3 regions of the Saccharococcus sp. Marseille-Q5394 genome follow, and region 1 is predicted to be linked to each of the others. Evidence: predicted binding sites of a transcription regulator. Region 1 holds the regulator's gene; each other region holds the start of a gene.
The links. The regulator Rex, encoded in region 1, represses fermentation and respiration genes when NADH is low (regulators of the CRP and FNR family bind a similar motif). The targets are predictions, from matches to a motif close to TTGTGAAATATTTCACAA.
Positions count from the first base shown of each region.

Region 2: the regulator Rex is predicted to act here: its motif matches at 1,282-1,299, upstream of OC538_RS15230 (cytochrome ubiquinol oxidase subunit I).
Region 3: the regulator Rex is predicted to act here: its motif matches at 1,322-1,339, upstream of OC538_RS06895 (cytochrome c oxidase subunit 2A).

Region 1 is NZ_CAMPPQ010000002.1:610,515-614,794, forward strand. It holds gene tsaD (tRNA (adenosine(37)-N6)-threonylcarbamoyltransferase complex transferase subunit TsaD) at 1-118, shown strand, start outside; gene OC538_RS13660 (ATP-binding cassette domain-containing protein) at 449-2,386, opposite strand; gene OC538_RS13665 (redox-sensing transcriptional repressor Rex) at 2,515-3,168, shown strand; gene OC538_RS13670 (twin-arginine translocase TatA/TatE family subunit) at 3,234-3,428, shown strand; gene tatC (twin-arginine translocase subunit TatC) at 3,446-4,240, shown strand.
Region 2 is NZ_CAMPPQ010000002.1:922,327-926,606, forward strand. It holds gene OC538_RS15220 (diacylglycerol kinase) at 1-720, shown strand, start outside; gene OC538_RS15225 (NUDIX hydrolase) at 779-1,213, opposite strand; gene OC538_RS15230 (cytochrome ubiquinol oxidase subunit I) at 1,508-2,854, shown strand; gene OC538_RS15235 (cytochrome d ubiquinol oxidase subunit II) at 2,851-3,876, shown strand; gene cydS (cytochrome bd oxidase small subunit CydS) at 3,892-4,002, shown strand; gene rlmD (23S rRNA (uracil(1939)-C(5))-methyltransferase RlmD) at 4,275-4,280, shown strand, end outside.
Region 3 is NZ_CAMPPQ010000001.1:1,384,227-1,388,506, forward strand. It holds gene OC538_RS06885 (C40 family peptidase) at 1-224, opposite strand, end outside; gene OC538_RS06890 (glucosamine-6-phosphate deaminase) at 430-1,134, opposite strand; gene OC538_RS06895 (cytochrome c oxidase subunit 2A) at 1,439-1,594, shown strand; gene OC538_RS06900 (cytochrome c oxidase subunit II) at 1,619-2,122, shown strand; gene OC538_RS06905 (b(o/a)3-type cytochrome-c oxidase subunit 1) at 2,122-3,774, shown strand; gene OC538_RS06910 (putative bifunctional diguanylate cyclase/phosphodiesterase) at 3,956-4,280, opposite strand, start outside.

The sequences.
Region 1 (4,280 bases):
TGCGGCAATGATTGCAGCTGCAGGTACTTCGATGTTCCAAAGTGGAAAGCTCGGTACGATGGAAATGAATGGCCGACCGGGCATGGAGCTTGCTTCATGGAATAGTGAGAATAAATGAGTAAATGAATGAAGGAAATCGTCGAGTTCTGACGATTTCCGTTTTTATTTGTCCCGAAATGAATCCGACTTGTCAAGAGGGAACATTCGTACTTATGCACAATTGTTGATAAGTTGTGGATAGTTCAAAGATTCGTGTGTATGACCGATTCATGTTTTGGATAACTGCGTTGGTAATCGCTACAGAAAATGTGGATAACGTGGATAACTATGTTCATATCCTATTATATCAACGTGTGGACTGTTGATAAGATTGTGGAAATCAAATGGATGGGATGTCGAAAACGGAAAAAAGCTGTCGAATGGCGTTCATTCCAGTCGACAGCTATTTTTAGGCTTCCAAATTCAATTTTTCGAGCTCTTCCTGCAAATTCAGCCATTCCTCAGAAAGGTTGTCGTGTTGCAGCTGGAGTTCGTCGATCTGTTCCTGCAGCTCCATCAGCTTTACATGATCGTCTGCAAAAACAGGATTCAGCAACTCTTCCTGCAGAACGGAGATTTCGGCATCCAATTTGCCGAGCGACTCTTCGATTTCCGCAATCGCCCTTGTCAATCGGCGCTCTTGCCGTTTAACTTCTTTATCCTCTTCATTCCGCCGGTTCTTCGGCTGGGCTTTTTGATTTGAAGCTGCTTGTTCTGCCTGCAGTTCCTCAAGCTCATTTTTCTTTTCAATGAAGTAATCGTAATCGCCGAGATACTCCGTAACGCCAATAGGGCCGACGTCAATCACTTTCGTAGCAATCCGGTTGATGAAGTAGCGGTCATGGGAGACGAAGAGGATCGTGCCTGGGAAGTCATCCAATGCATTTTCCAACACTTCCTTGCTGTCGAGGTCGAGATGGTTCGTCGGCTCGTCAAGCACGAGCGTATTCGATTTTTGTAGCATGAGTTTCGCTAATGAAAGACGCGCCTTCTCGCCGCCAGATAATGAAGCGACTGGCTTTTCGACGTCTTCTCCAGTGAACAGGAAACGCCCGAGTACTGAGCGGACATCCTTTTCATTCATCATCGGCCACTCATCCCATAACTCATGGAGAACTGTCCCCGTACCAAGGATTGTCGCTTGGTTCTGGTCATAATAACCGAACTGGACATTCGTTCCGTAGCGGATCGTCCCGTCAACCGGCTCCTGCCTTTTGACGATCGTTTTCAGCAATGTCGACTTGCCAATCCCGTTCGGACCGATGATCGCAATCCGGTCTCCTTTGTATGCATGCATGTTAATATGCTTGGAAACAGGTTTGCCGTCATAGCCGACAGCGATGTTATCCAATGTAAGCACATCGTTGCCGCTTGGCCGATCGATTGAGAAAGAAAAGCTTGCGGACTTCTCATCCCCATCTGGCGCATCCATCCATTCCGTCCGTTCAAGCTGCTTCCGGCGGCTTTTTGCCATCTTGGAAGTCGATGCGCGTGCGATATTCCGTTGGATGAAATCCTCGAGCTTCGCTTTTTCGCTCGTCTCGCGCTCATATAACTTCTTGTCCCGCTCATAGTTCTTCGCCTTTTCAACAAGATAGGCGCTATAGTTGCCGACATACTTCGTCACTTTCCGCCTCGACACTTCATACGTGATCGTCACGATCTGATCGAGGAAATAACGGTCATGGGAAACGATGAGGATCGCCCCTTCATAGGAGACGAGGTATTTTTCAAGCCAGCCGAGTGTCTCGATGTCCAAATGGTTCGTCGGCTCGTCCAAGATAAGGAGATCCGGTTTGCTGAGCAGCATTTTTGCAAGCGCCAACCGCGTTTTCTGTCCGCCTGACAACAGATTGACGTTCTTCTCGTAGTCTTCGGGATAAAAACGCATGCCATGCAGGACTGAACGCATATCTGACTCGTACTGATACCCGCCGGAATCCTTGAAGTCAATTTGCAATGCGTCATAATCCTTCATGACCCGCTCGTATTCTTGCGGATTCCCGTAAACGGTAGGATCCGCCATTTGTGCTTCGAGCTTGCGGAGCCTCTTTTCCATTTCAAGCAGCGGCCCGAAAACGGTCAGCATCTCATCCCAGATGTTGAGGGGGGAATCAATGCCCGCGTGCTGTTCAAGATAGCCTACCTGTACATCTTTCGGCATGATGATATCGCCAGAGTCCGCGGACATCTCTCCCGCAATGATTTTCAGCAATGTCGACTTGCCGGCACCGTTCCGTCCAACGAGCGCAACTCTGTCACGGTGCTGCACTTCGAGTCGGACATTATTCAATATGTCAGTTCCTGAGAACGATTTCGTAATTCCATTCACTTGTAATACGATCATTGAGCACACCTCTATTCCACTTTTAGTGTAATCGAATGGGCGTGCCGGTGCAATCGTTGGCTTTACTTCAGCACGTATCTGGAGTACGATAAAATGAGCTCATTGCACGTACGTACAGGAGGTAAGAAATGGCTGAATCGACTCCAAGAGTTCCGCAGGCGACGTCTAAACGCCTTCCTTTATATTATAGATTCCTACAAAACTTCGCGAATGCCGGCAAGAAGCGAGTATCGTCCAGCGAATTGAGCGAGGCGATGAAAATCGATGCCGCGACGATCCGCCGTGACTTCTCCCATTTTGGAGCGCTCGGGCGCAAAGGCTACGGCTATGATGTGAACGACCTCCTTTTATTCTTCCGAAGGGCACTGAATCAGGATGAAGAGACGGATGTTGCATTGATCGGCGTAGGAAGCTTAGGAAACGCATTTCTTAAATATAATTTCCAGAAGAACCATAATACGCGTATTGTTGTTGCGTTCGACCCGAAGGCTCCGAAAGAAGGGAAGACGATTAGTAATATCCCGGTGTTTCATCCGGACATGATGGAAGAGAAGATTAAGGAATTGGGCATTAATCTTGTCATTCTCACCGTTCCGACGAGGGCGGCGCAGGAAATTGCGGATCGGATGGTCGATATCGGTGTAAAAGGAATCCTCAATTTCACCCCTGTCCGTCTGACAGCGCCTGACTGGATGCGCATCCATACGATCGATTTGTCGGTAGAGTTGCAGACATTGATTTATTTCATAAAAAATGACGAAAAAGATTCACAAATAGAGTGACCTGTTCAATAGTAATAGAAGTTGTTTTCATGTAAAATGGATTACATATGAAGGAGGTGTCCGAAATGGCTCCAGGAGTAACTAGTTTAATTCTAATCGCAATCATAGCATTGCTCATTTTTGGACCGAAGAAGTTGCCGGAGATCGGAAAAGCGTTCGGCTCTTCATTGCGTGAATTCAAATCAGCGACGAAAGGACTTGTGTCCGATGATGACGACACGGTCAAAAAAGTGGAAGACAAGAAAAATGATGTGCAATAAGTAAGGATGTCTGTCCGATGAAAGAGAAAAATTTAACAGTCATTGAACATATAGATGAAATTAGAAAACGACTGATGGTAATCGTCGTTTTCTTTGTTATTGCGGTAATCGGGAGCTTTTTCATCGCGAAGCCGATCATCAAGTTCCTGCAATCAGAGGCAGGATATGAGGAATTCCATGCGTTCAACGTAGTCGATCCGATAGCCCTGTACTTGAAGGTCATCATCTTCTTAGCGGTCGTCATCATTTCGCCGGTCATCATGTACCAGTTCTGGTCGTTCATTTCACCGGGGTTGCATGAGACGGAGCGCAAAGTGACGTTGAGCTATATCCCGTTCGCTTTTATGCTATTGCTCGTTGGAATTGCGTTTTCTTATTTTGTCCTTGTGCCGTTCGTCATGAATTTCATGAAGGAACTTTCCGCGGAGCTCGGCATAACGCAGACGGTCGGTATTAATGAATATTTCACTTTCCTGTTTCAAATACTGATTCCGTTCGGCGTTATATTCCAGCTTCCGATCGTCCTATTATTTCTGTCGAGACTCGGCATATTGGATCCTGTGAAACTGGTGAAAATCCGAAAGGTAGCATATTTTGTCCTGTTCGTCATTGCGGCATTCATCACGCCGCCGGACATCATGTCGCATTTATTGGTGACTGTTCCCTTGTTCTTGCTTTACGAACTGAGCATCATCATCTGCCGCGTCGGCTATCGAAAATTCCTGAAAGCCGAGGAAAAGCGGAAGCTTGAAGAAATAAAGGCTGAACAGCAACGTCAGATTGATGAAGTGATGGGGAATTTGGAGAAATAAACTGGAGTCCCGCTTTCCGGGTGTTGGGAGTGGGACTTTT
Region 2 (4,280 bases), 310 kb from region 1:
GTATCTCCCTTTGAAAAACGGCCGACGATCGGGCTTATTCCGACCGGTACGACGAACGACTTTGCGAGGGCCATTCGAATTCCGAGGGATATTGACGAAGCCATCGACATCATCGTCCGCGGAGAGACAATTCCGGTGGACGTCGGCCTCATGAACAATCGTCATTTCATCAACATCGCAGGCGGCGGGCGTATGACAGAGCTGACATATGAAGTACCAAGCAAGCTTAAGACGGTACTCGGCCAGCTTGCCTATTATTTAAAAGGGATTGAAATGCTCCCTTCCATCCATTCGAGTAATGTGAAAATCGAGTATGATGATGAAGTGTTTGAAGGGGAAGTGATGCTCTTTCTCGTCGGTTTGACCAACTCCGTCGGTGGGCTGGAGAAATTGGCGCCGAATTCAAGCATCAATGACGGTAAATTCACGTTATTAGTATTGAAAAAATGTAATATGGCCGAATTCATCAGGATTGTCACACTAGCATTGCGCGGTGAGCATTTGGATGATCCGCTCGTCATTTCCGCAAAGCCTTCGAAAGTTACAATTACATCGTCCGAAGAAGTGCTGCTCAACTTGGATGGGGAATACGGCGGAACCCTTCCTGCCACCTTTGAAAACCGATATCGCCATATTGAAATGTTCGCCCCGCTCGACCAATTGCGTGAGCAGGATCGAATTGATAATGAACTTGAAAATGAAGAAGCTGCATTGGATTGAACATCCATGCAGCTTTTATTTTTTGTGGTTATTTACATAAGGGCTCCATTAATTCGCCTCAAATTATAAACTCGAGTGCTTTATCCTGACTTGCAGCTAACTCGGGCAACTCATTCACCGGAATCCAGCGGCAATGGAAGATCATGCCGTTGTCTTTACCGGTACTGTTGACGCAAGTGTCCCATTCCGATTCATCCTCGCCGATATAGGTGAGATGAAAGATATTCCGCTCATGGATGACATTCGGACGGTTTTCAGGAAAATAATTCTCCTTATTCACTTTGCCATTTAACTGCAACTGCTCACGCCGAATGCCGGTTTCTTCCTCGATCTCGCGGTAGAGCGCATCTAAGAGCAATTCATCCTCTTCAATCGTTCCGCCCGGCACTTGCCAACCTGCTTCCGGATTATCCTTATGCTCGAACACAAGGAGCTTCCGTTCTGCATTGTCATCCTTCGTAATGTAAGCCAGCACTTTTCTTTTAATTTCCATTGTGTTCACCTCTCTTTAATCTCTCCATTATACACAAGATTCCAAATACTCTCAAGAGCAATACGTCAGTTGAAAACATTTCACAATTCATGTGACAATCCTGTTATTTCAACCGTAAATAGGGAAAAGTAATGAACAGTTATCTTATGATAATAAAGAGGAATTCAACGGACGGAGGGATCCCGTGTATAAGAAACAAGAGAAGTGGCTCATGTGGCTTGTCTTTGCAGTGGCGGGAATCATGTTGCTATCAATTGTCGGTAGAATTTTCGGAAGTTGAAGGAGGGGAAATAGATGGGAAATGAAGAAGCCGTTTTTTATTCGCGTGTCCTAACAGAACTTACATTATCATTCCATATTATTTACGCGACAATCGGCGTCGGTGTCCCACTCATGATCATGATTGCGCAATGGGTGGGCATCAAGAAAAACGATGAACATTATATATTGCTTGCCAGACGGTGGGCGCGAGGTTTTATCATTACCGTGGCTGTCGGGGTTGTTACAGGAACCGCCATCGGTCTGCAATTATCGTTGCTTTGGCCGAATTTCATGGAGTTCGCGGGAAATGTCATAGCGCTTCCGTTATTCATGGAAACGTTCGCTTTCTTTTTTGAAGCCATCTTCCTCGGGATTTATTTATACACATGGGATCGATTCGAGAATCAGAAAAAGCATTTGCTTTTATTAGTTCCAGTTGCAATCGGCGCTTCGTTTTCTGCCGTTTTCATCACAATGGTGAATGCATTCATGAATGCGCCTCGAGGATTTGACATCGTGGACGGAGAAATCGTCAATATCAATCCGATCATTGCGATGTTCAACCCGGCGATGCCGACGAAAGTGGCGCATGTCGTCATAACGGCGTACATGACTGCGGCATTCGTGCTGGCTGCGATTGCGGCATTCCGTTTATTGAGAGGCTCCGACCATGTTTATCATAAGAAAGCACTGTATTTAACAATGAAACTAGGGTTTGTATTTTCAATCGCAACTGCATTGATCGGGGATTTCTCCGGTAAGTATTTAGCCGAGTACCAACCCGAAAAACTTGCTGCGGCAGAGTGGCATTTTGAAACGCAGGAAAACGCTCCGCTCATCTTATTTGGTGTGTTGAAAGATGGGGAAGTGAAGTATGCCATTAACATTCCGTTCGGGCTTTCCATGCTTGCATTTAATAATCCTAACGCGGAAGTAATCGGTCTGGATCAATTCCCTGAGGATGAAATACCACCGCTCTATATCCACTATTTATTCAACATTATGGTATTCATCGGCATGTGGATGACAATCCTATCTGCATTATATTGGATCGGTATCAACCGTGGCTGGAAACGCGTATCGACAAAATGGTTCCGCTGGCTTATTGTCCTCGGAGCACCGCTTACAATGATCGCCATCGAATCTGGTTGGTGGCTTGCGGAAGTCGGACGGCAGCCGTGGATACTTCGGAAGATTATGCGAGTCGAGGATGCCGCAACGACAAGCGGGCAAGTAGACCTCATGCTGATGCTGTTTGCATTACTGTATCTCGTCCTCGGGATTGGAAGCGTCGTCGTCCTGAGACGGATGTTCAACAAAAACCCAGTCGAACGCGAATTGGAAGATCGTCATAAGGAAAAAGGCGGTGATGTACAATGAACTTGGAGATTTTAGGGGTTTCAGTTCTTTGGACATTCCTCTTCGGTTATATTCTCGTAGGCGCCATTGATTTCGGAGCTGGCTTTTTCAATGCATACAGCTTGCTGACCGGTAAACAGCGTATTTTGACGAAAGTCATCCAGCGGTATTTATCTCCTGTATGGGAAGTGACGAACGTTTTTCTCGTCTTCTTCTTCGTAGGGATCATCGGGTTCTTCCCGAAAACAGCTTTCTATTACGGAACGACGCTTTTGGTTCCTGTCAGCTTTGGCATCATCCTGCTAGCAATCCGCGGCTCGTATTATGCTTTCGAGACATACGGCGCAAGGGGCCATAAAGGCTATTCATTCATGTATGGTCTGGCGGGTATATTGATTCCCGCGTCGCTGTCAATCGTCCTGACCATTTCAGAAGGCGGCTTCATCGAAATTGTCGATGGAAATCCGGTGCTCGATTACTGGGTCTTATTCACAAGTCCATTGACATGGTCAATTGTCGTCTTGAGCATTGCAGCGACGCTATACATTTCGGCAGTGTTCCTGACATGGTATGCGCATAAAGCCGGCGACGTGGAAGCGACCAATTTGCTGCGGAAATATGCGCTCATCTGGTCATTGCCGACGATCATTACTGCAGGGGGCATCATATTCGAGCTTCGTAAACATAATCTCGAGCATTACAACAACATCCAAACGTTTTGGCCAATGTTCCTCATCTCGTTCCTATTGTTTGCAGGAACGGTTTGGCTGCTTTGGAAGCGCCACAATTACGGGTGGGCATTCATTTTGCTCATGGGCCAATTTATCTTTGCGTTTTTCGGATATGGTGCGTCGCACTATCCGTACTTGTTGTACCCGTATTTGACGATTTACGACAGTTTCACGAATCCTGCGATGGCAATCTCGCTCATTATCGCGTTCATCCTAGGACTGGGACTCTTGATCCCTTCGCTTGTATTGCTCATGCGACTGTTCCTGTTCAATAAAGGATACGTCCGTGGGAAGAAGGATTTCCATGTGTAAAGGGGGCTTATGGGCATGACTGATTTCATTATTTTCTATGCACCTTTTATCATCTTGATTGCAGCCATCGTCGTCGCGTTTCTCATCGCGCCGCTAGATGGTTCGGTAACGGATAAAGAGGAGTAACGTGGAAAACAGACGTCACTGACGTCTGTTTTTTACATCTTGAATACTTATCGATCATTTCCGGGAAGTTATCGATCACTTTCACAAGTTTATCGATCATTCCCAGGTCCTTATCGATCACATTCACAATTTTATCGGTCACTTCCGAAGAGTTATCGTCATTTTAGGACTCTTGACTCATCTGCAGTTAGTGAAATACCTGCCGCTTTGCATGCCTGCCAACATTCGCTTTTGTGATAAACTAAGTACATACGAAATTTGGAGGAAATATCATGTCT
Region 3 (4,280 bases), on a different contig from region 1:
CCGTGTTGTTTGAATACGAATTGAACAAATCCTGAGCAGTCAAAACCCGCTTTTGATGTTCCCCCGTATACATATTTTATCCCTTTAAGGCTAGTTGCAGTTTCGGAAATTTTAGCTGAATCAGATGAGGAAGCTTCTGCTTGACCAATGAACGGCGACATAAATAGTAAAAATGACAACGCAAAAACAGCAATAGGCTTTTGCAAGTATGTTAAGTTTCTCATATGTTCCCCCAGGTTTTTATATTTATCTGAAAAATCTTCTAAATTCACTTTACCATGAAGTATGCTCGTCCAACATTACAGTTCAGTAACAAAGTCATTACAAAGTGTCGCAAAGTTACATAGTTAATTTGATTGTCCACATATCAATAAACACGCAAAAAGACCACGCTCTCACTTCTGAGGAACGTGGTCTTATAACTTACATTCAAAATTTCAAGTCTGTAATAATTGTAACATCGTCATGCTCTAGGAGATACGTAATGGTCCAGTCAGGGTCAGTTTTACCTTCAAGCAATTTTGTGATGGCCGGGCGCTTTTTCTCTCCGAATGCTAGAAGGACCAATTTTTTGGCGCTCATGATGGAGGCGATTCCCATCGTCAATGCAGTGTTAGGGATCTTCTCATCGTTTTCGAAGTATTGACTGTTTACGCCAAGCGTTGAATCCGTCAATGTTGCAACGTGGGTAACGGAGTCTGGAGGCGTGCCCGGTTCATTGAAAGCGATATGGCCGTTTTCACCGACACCAAGTAGTTGAATGTCGAGTTTGGCTTCTTGCAACGCTTGCTCATAGCGTTTGCACTCTTCTTCTAAGTCCTCTGCCATTCCATTCGGGATATTCGTATCTTTAAATGTCTTCTTATTGAATAGGTGATCGTTCATGAAATATGCATAACTGTTCGGGCTGGATGCCGGCAGGCCGACATATTCATCTAAATTGAAAGTTGTCACTTCCGAAAAGTCCAACTCCGATTCCGTCAATTTTTTGTAGACTGGGATCATCGTACTTCCTGTTGCCAATCCAAGCACATGAAGTCGATTATGCTCAAGCTCTTCTTTTATCAGCTGATAAAAACGCTCTGCTCCTTTTTCAGGGCTTTCCACATGAATAAGTTTACATTTCTCCATCATTCTCAACCGACTTTCATTATAGATTTAGTTTTACTGTCTAATTGTAATTTCCAAAAACAGTATGGTCAAATAAAAGAAGTATTTACACAAAAAGGCTAACCACACTTCTATTCCCTTTTCATCTCATCTAAAACACATTTCCTTGCCGAAAAGTATATGTCTAAATCTTGAAGGCGATGTGAACAAAATGTGGACTCTTTCCCAAATTAAAGATTCATAGGGATTTCCCTAATTCTCTAATTCCCCTCCGCGACTATGATAAAAGTATGAGTTAGCTATTCAATCAATGCAGGAGGTGGAACGTATGGCTACAGGCAATTCAAAGAAGCGCCCGGTGCAAGAATCCGGAAATCCACAAACCGGAATCAATCTGAAAGGGACCTTCATCTCAGTCATGCTGTTAGGTGTCTTCATCCTAGTGACATGGTTCGGACTTTACGCACTTTTTTTATCAAGATAATGAGACTCGTTAGGAGGAAGAACAATGCATTTGCATAAATACGAAAAGATCTGGCTTACGTTCGGATTGGGATCACTCGCACTTTTCCTAGTGATCATCGGCTTCGCAGCATTCTGGAAAGGAACGCATCCGATGAGCCATATTGAAACGATCGATCCACAGAACGTTGAAGCACACGAATCTTTTAAACCTGAAAACCTTGGCCTGCGTGAAGTAGCCGAAGGGAAATACACTGTCAATATCGTTGCTTCTGCGTTCAACTATGATATCGGCACGGACGCTGACGGCAAGCCTGTCAAGAAGATCCGTGTACCAAAAGGTTCCACTGTTTTATTCCAGATCACTACTAAGGACGTCGTGCATGGCTTTCAAGTTGCAGGCACGAATGTCAATATGATGGTTGAGCCGGGGCATGTGAGCAGGCTTGAGACGGTGATGAAAAATGCTGGTGAATTCACTGTCGTCTGCAATGAATATTGCGGAATCGGGCATCATCAAATGTTTGCAACTGTGGAGGTGTATGAGTGATGTTGAAAAATACGCTGTTTTCGAAGGGTGAAGCCCGGCTATATATGGCGTTCATGCATGTGACATTCGCGTCACTGCTGATCGGCGGACTAATGGGGCTTCTACAGACACTATCCCGTTCAGGCCAATTCAAATTGCCGTTCGGAATTAATTACTATACGATTTTAACAGTGCACGGCGTCATTTTAGGATTGGTGTTGACTACGTTCTTCATCGTCGGATTCCAGTTTGCCCTGATGGGGAAAACGGTCGGAATATCTGACAAACAACGTAAATGGGGTTGGGTTGCATTTTGGACGATGCTTATCGGTACAATCATCGCTGCGGCTACGATTCTGGTCGGTCAGGCGAACGTACTGTATACATTCTATGCTCCATTGCGTGCCCATGCTGCATTTTATATCGGTTTGGCATTGGTCATCGTAGGCAGCTGGATTGCTGTGTTCGTCAATTTCCGTCAACTGTACGTCTGGAAGAAAGCGAATCCGGGACAGAAATCTCCATTGCTCGCTTTCATGGTTACGATCAATATGGCGATGTGGTTCATTGCGTCCCTTGGTGTTGCAACATCCGTCTTAATCCAATTCATCCCTTGGTCTTTAGGGTACGCAGCTACGATCAACGTATTGCTCAGCCGTACGCTGTTCTGGTATTTCGGCCATCCGCTCGTCTATTTCTGGCTCCTGCCGGCATATATGGCATGGTATGCAATCATTCCAAAGATCATCGGCGGCAAATTATTCAGCGACTCCCTTGCAAGGATGTCATTCATTCTATTGCTTATGTTTTCAATTCCGGTCGGCTTCCATCACCAATTGACAGAGCCGGGAATCGATCCGACATGGAAATTCATCCAAGTCGTATTAACGTTTATGGTCGTCATCCCGACGTTAATGACGGCGTTCTCGATCTTTGCGACATTCGAAACGACAGGCCGTCGAAAAGGACATAAAGGGCTCTTCGGCTGGTTCAAGCACTTGCCTTGGAAGGACGTCCGTTTCCTTGCACCATTCATCGGTATGGTCGCTTTCATTCCTGGTGGCGCGGGCGGTATCGTCAACGCATCCCACCAGATGAATACACTCATCCATAATACGATCTGGGTGACAGGCCACTTCCATTTGACGGTTGCCACGACAGTCATCTTGACCTTCTTCGGTATCGCTTATTGGCTCGTGCCCCATTTGACAGGCAGACGATTGACTCCGAAGTTGAATAAGCTCGGCATCATTCAAACGATCATTTGGACCGTCGGAATGACGATCATGTCGACATCAATGCATATCCAAGGTCTTCTTGGCGGTCCGAGACGCTCCGACTTCTCGAATTATGCAGGCGGCGAGCAGGTAAGCACATGGATCAGCTATCAGGTGGCGCAGGCAGTTGGAGGGACAATCCTGTTCATCGGGATTATCCTGATGATTTATATCTTCATTCAACTCGCGTTCTTCGCACCACGCGGCGTACAGGAGTTTCCGATTGCAGAAGAAGAGGTGGATGCCGATCCGACTCCGAAAATTTTGGAGAACTGGTATCTATGGATCGGGATTACGATCGCTCTCATCCTTTTCGCCTATACAATTCCGGTCATCGACATTATCAAACACTCCCCACCAGGGTCATTGCCGTTTGACTGGCCGATTGGAAGATAAAAACTAAAGCGGAGGGTGGCGGTTAACTGCGACAGGCATAAGGCGGATCTGCGAAACGGCGTATTTTGCCGTGCAGCGGAGCTGACTTATGACCCGAGCAGTTGCCACCCGAAGTCTAGACGATAGATAACAAGCAAAAGCCTTACACAACGGGAATTCCCATTGTGTAAGGCTTTTGCTATTAGTATATGGAAGGAAGAAGCAGTTTACCTGCTCTTCCATGATTGCGGATCAGTGCGTTGATTTCTTCCACCGGAACGGGTCTGCTGAAGTAATACCCTTGCAGCTCGGAGCATCCGAACTGTTTCAAAAGATCCCATTGTTGTTTCGTTTCGACGCCTTCACCGATTGTTTGCAAACCGAGCATTTCTGCAAGATGAATGATTGTCTGGACGATTCCGGAGCTTTTCGGGTCGTTTCCGAGTCCATTAATGAATTGGCGGTCAATCTTGATTTGCTGGATTGGGAAGTGCTGCAAATAAATAAATGCGGAATACCCTTTTCCA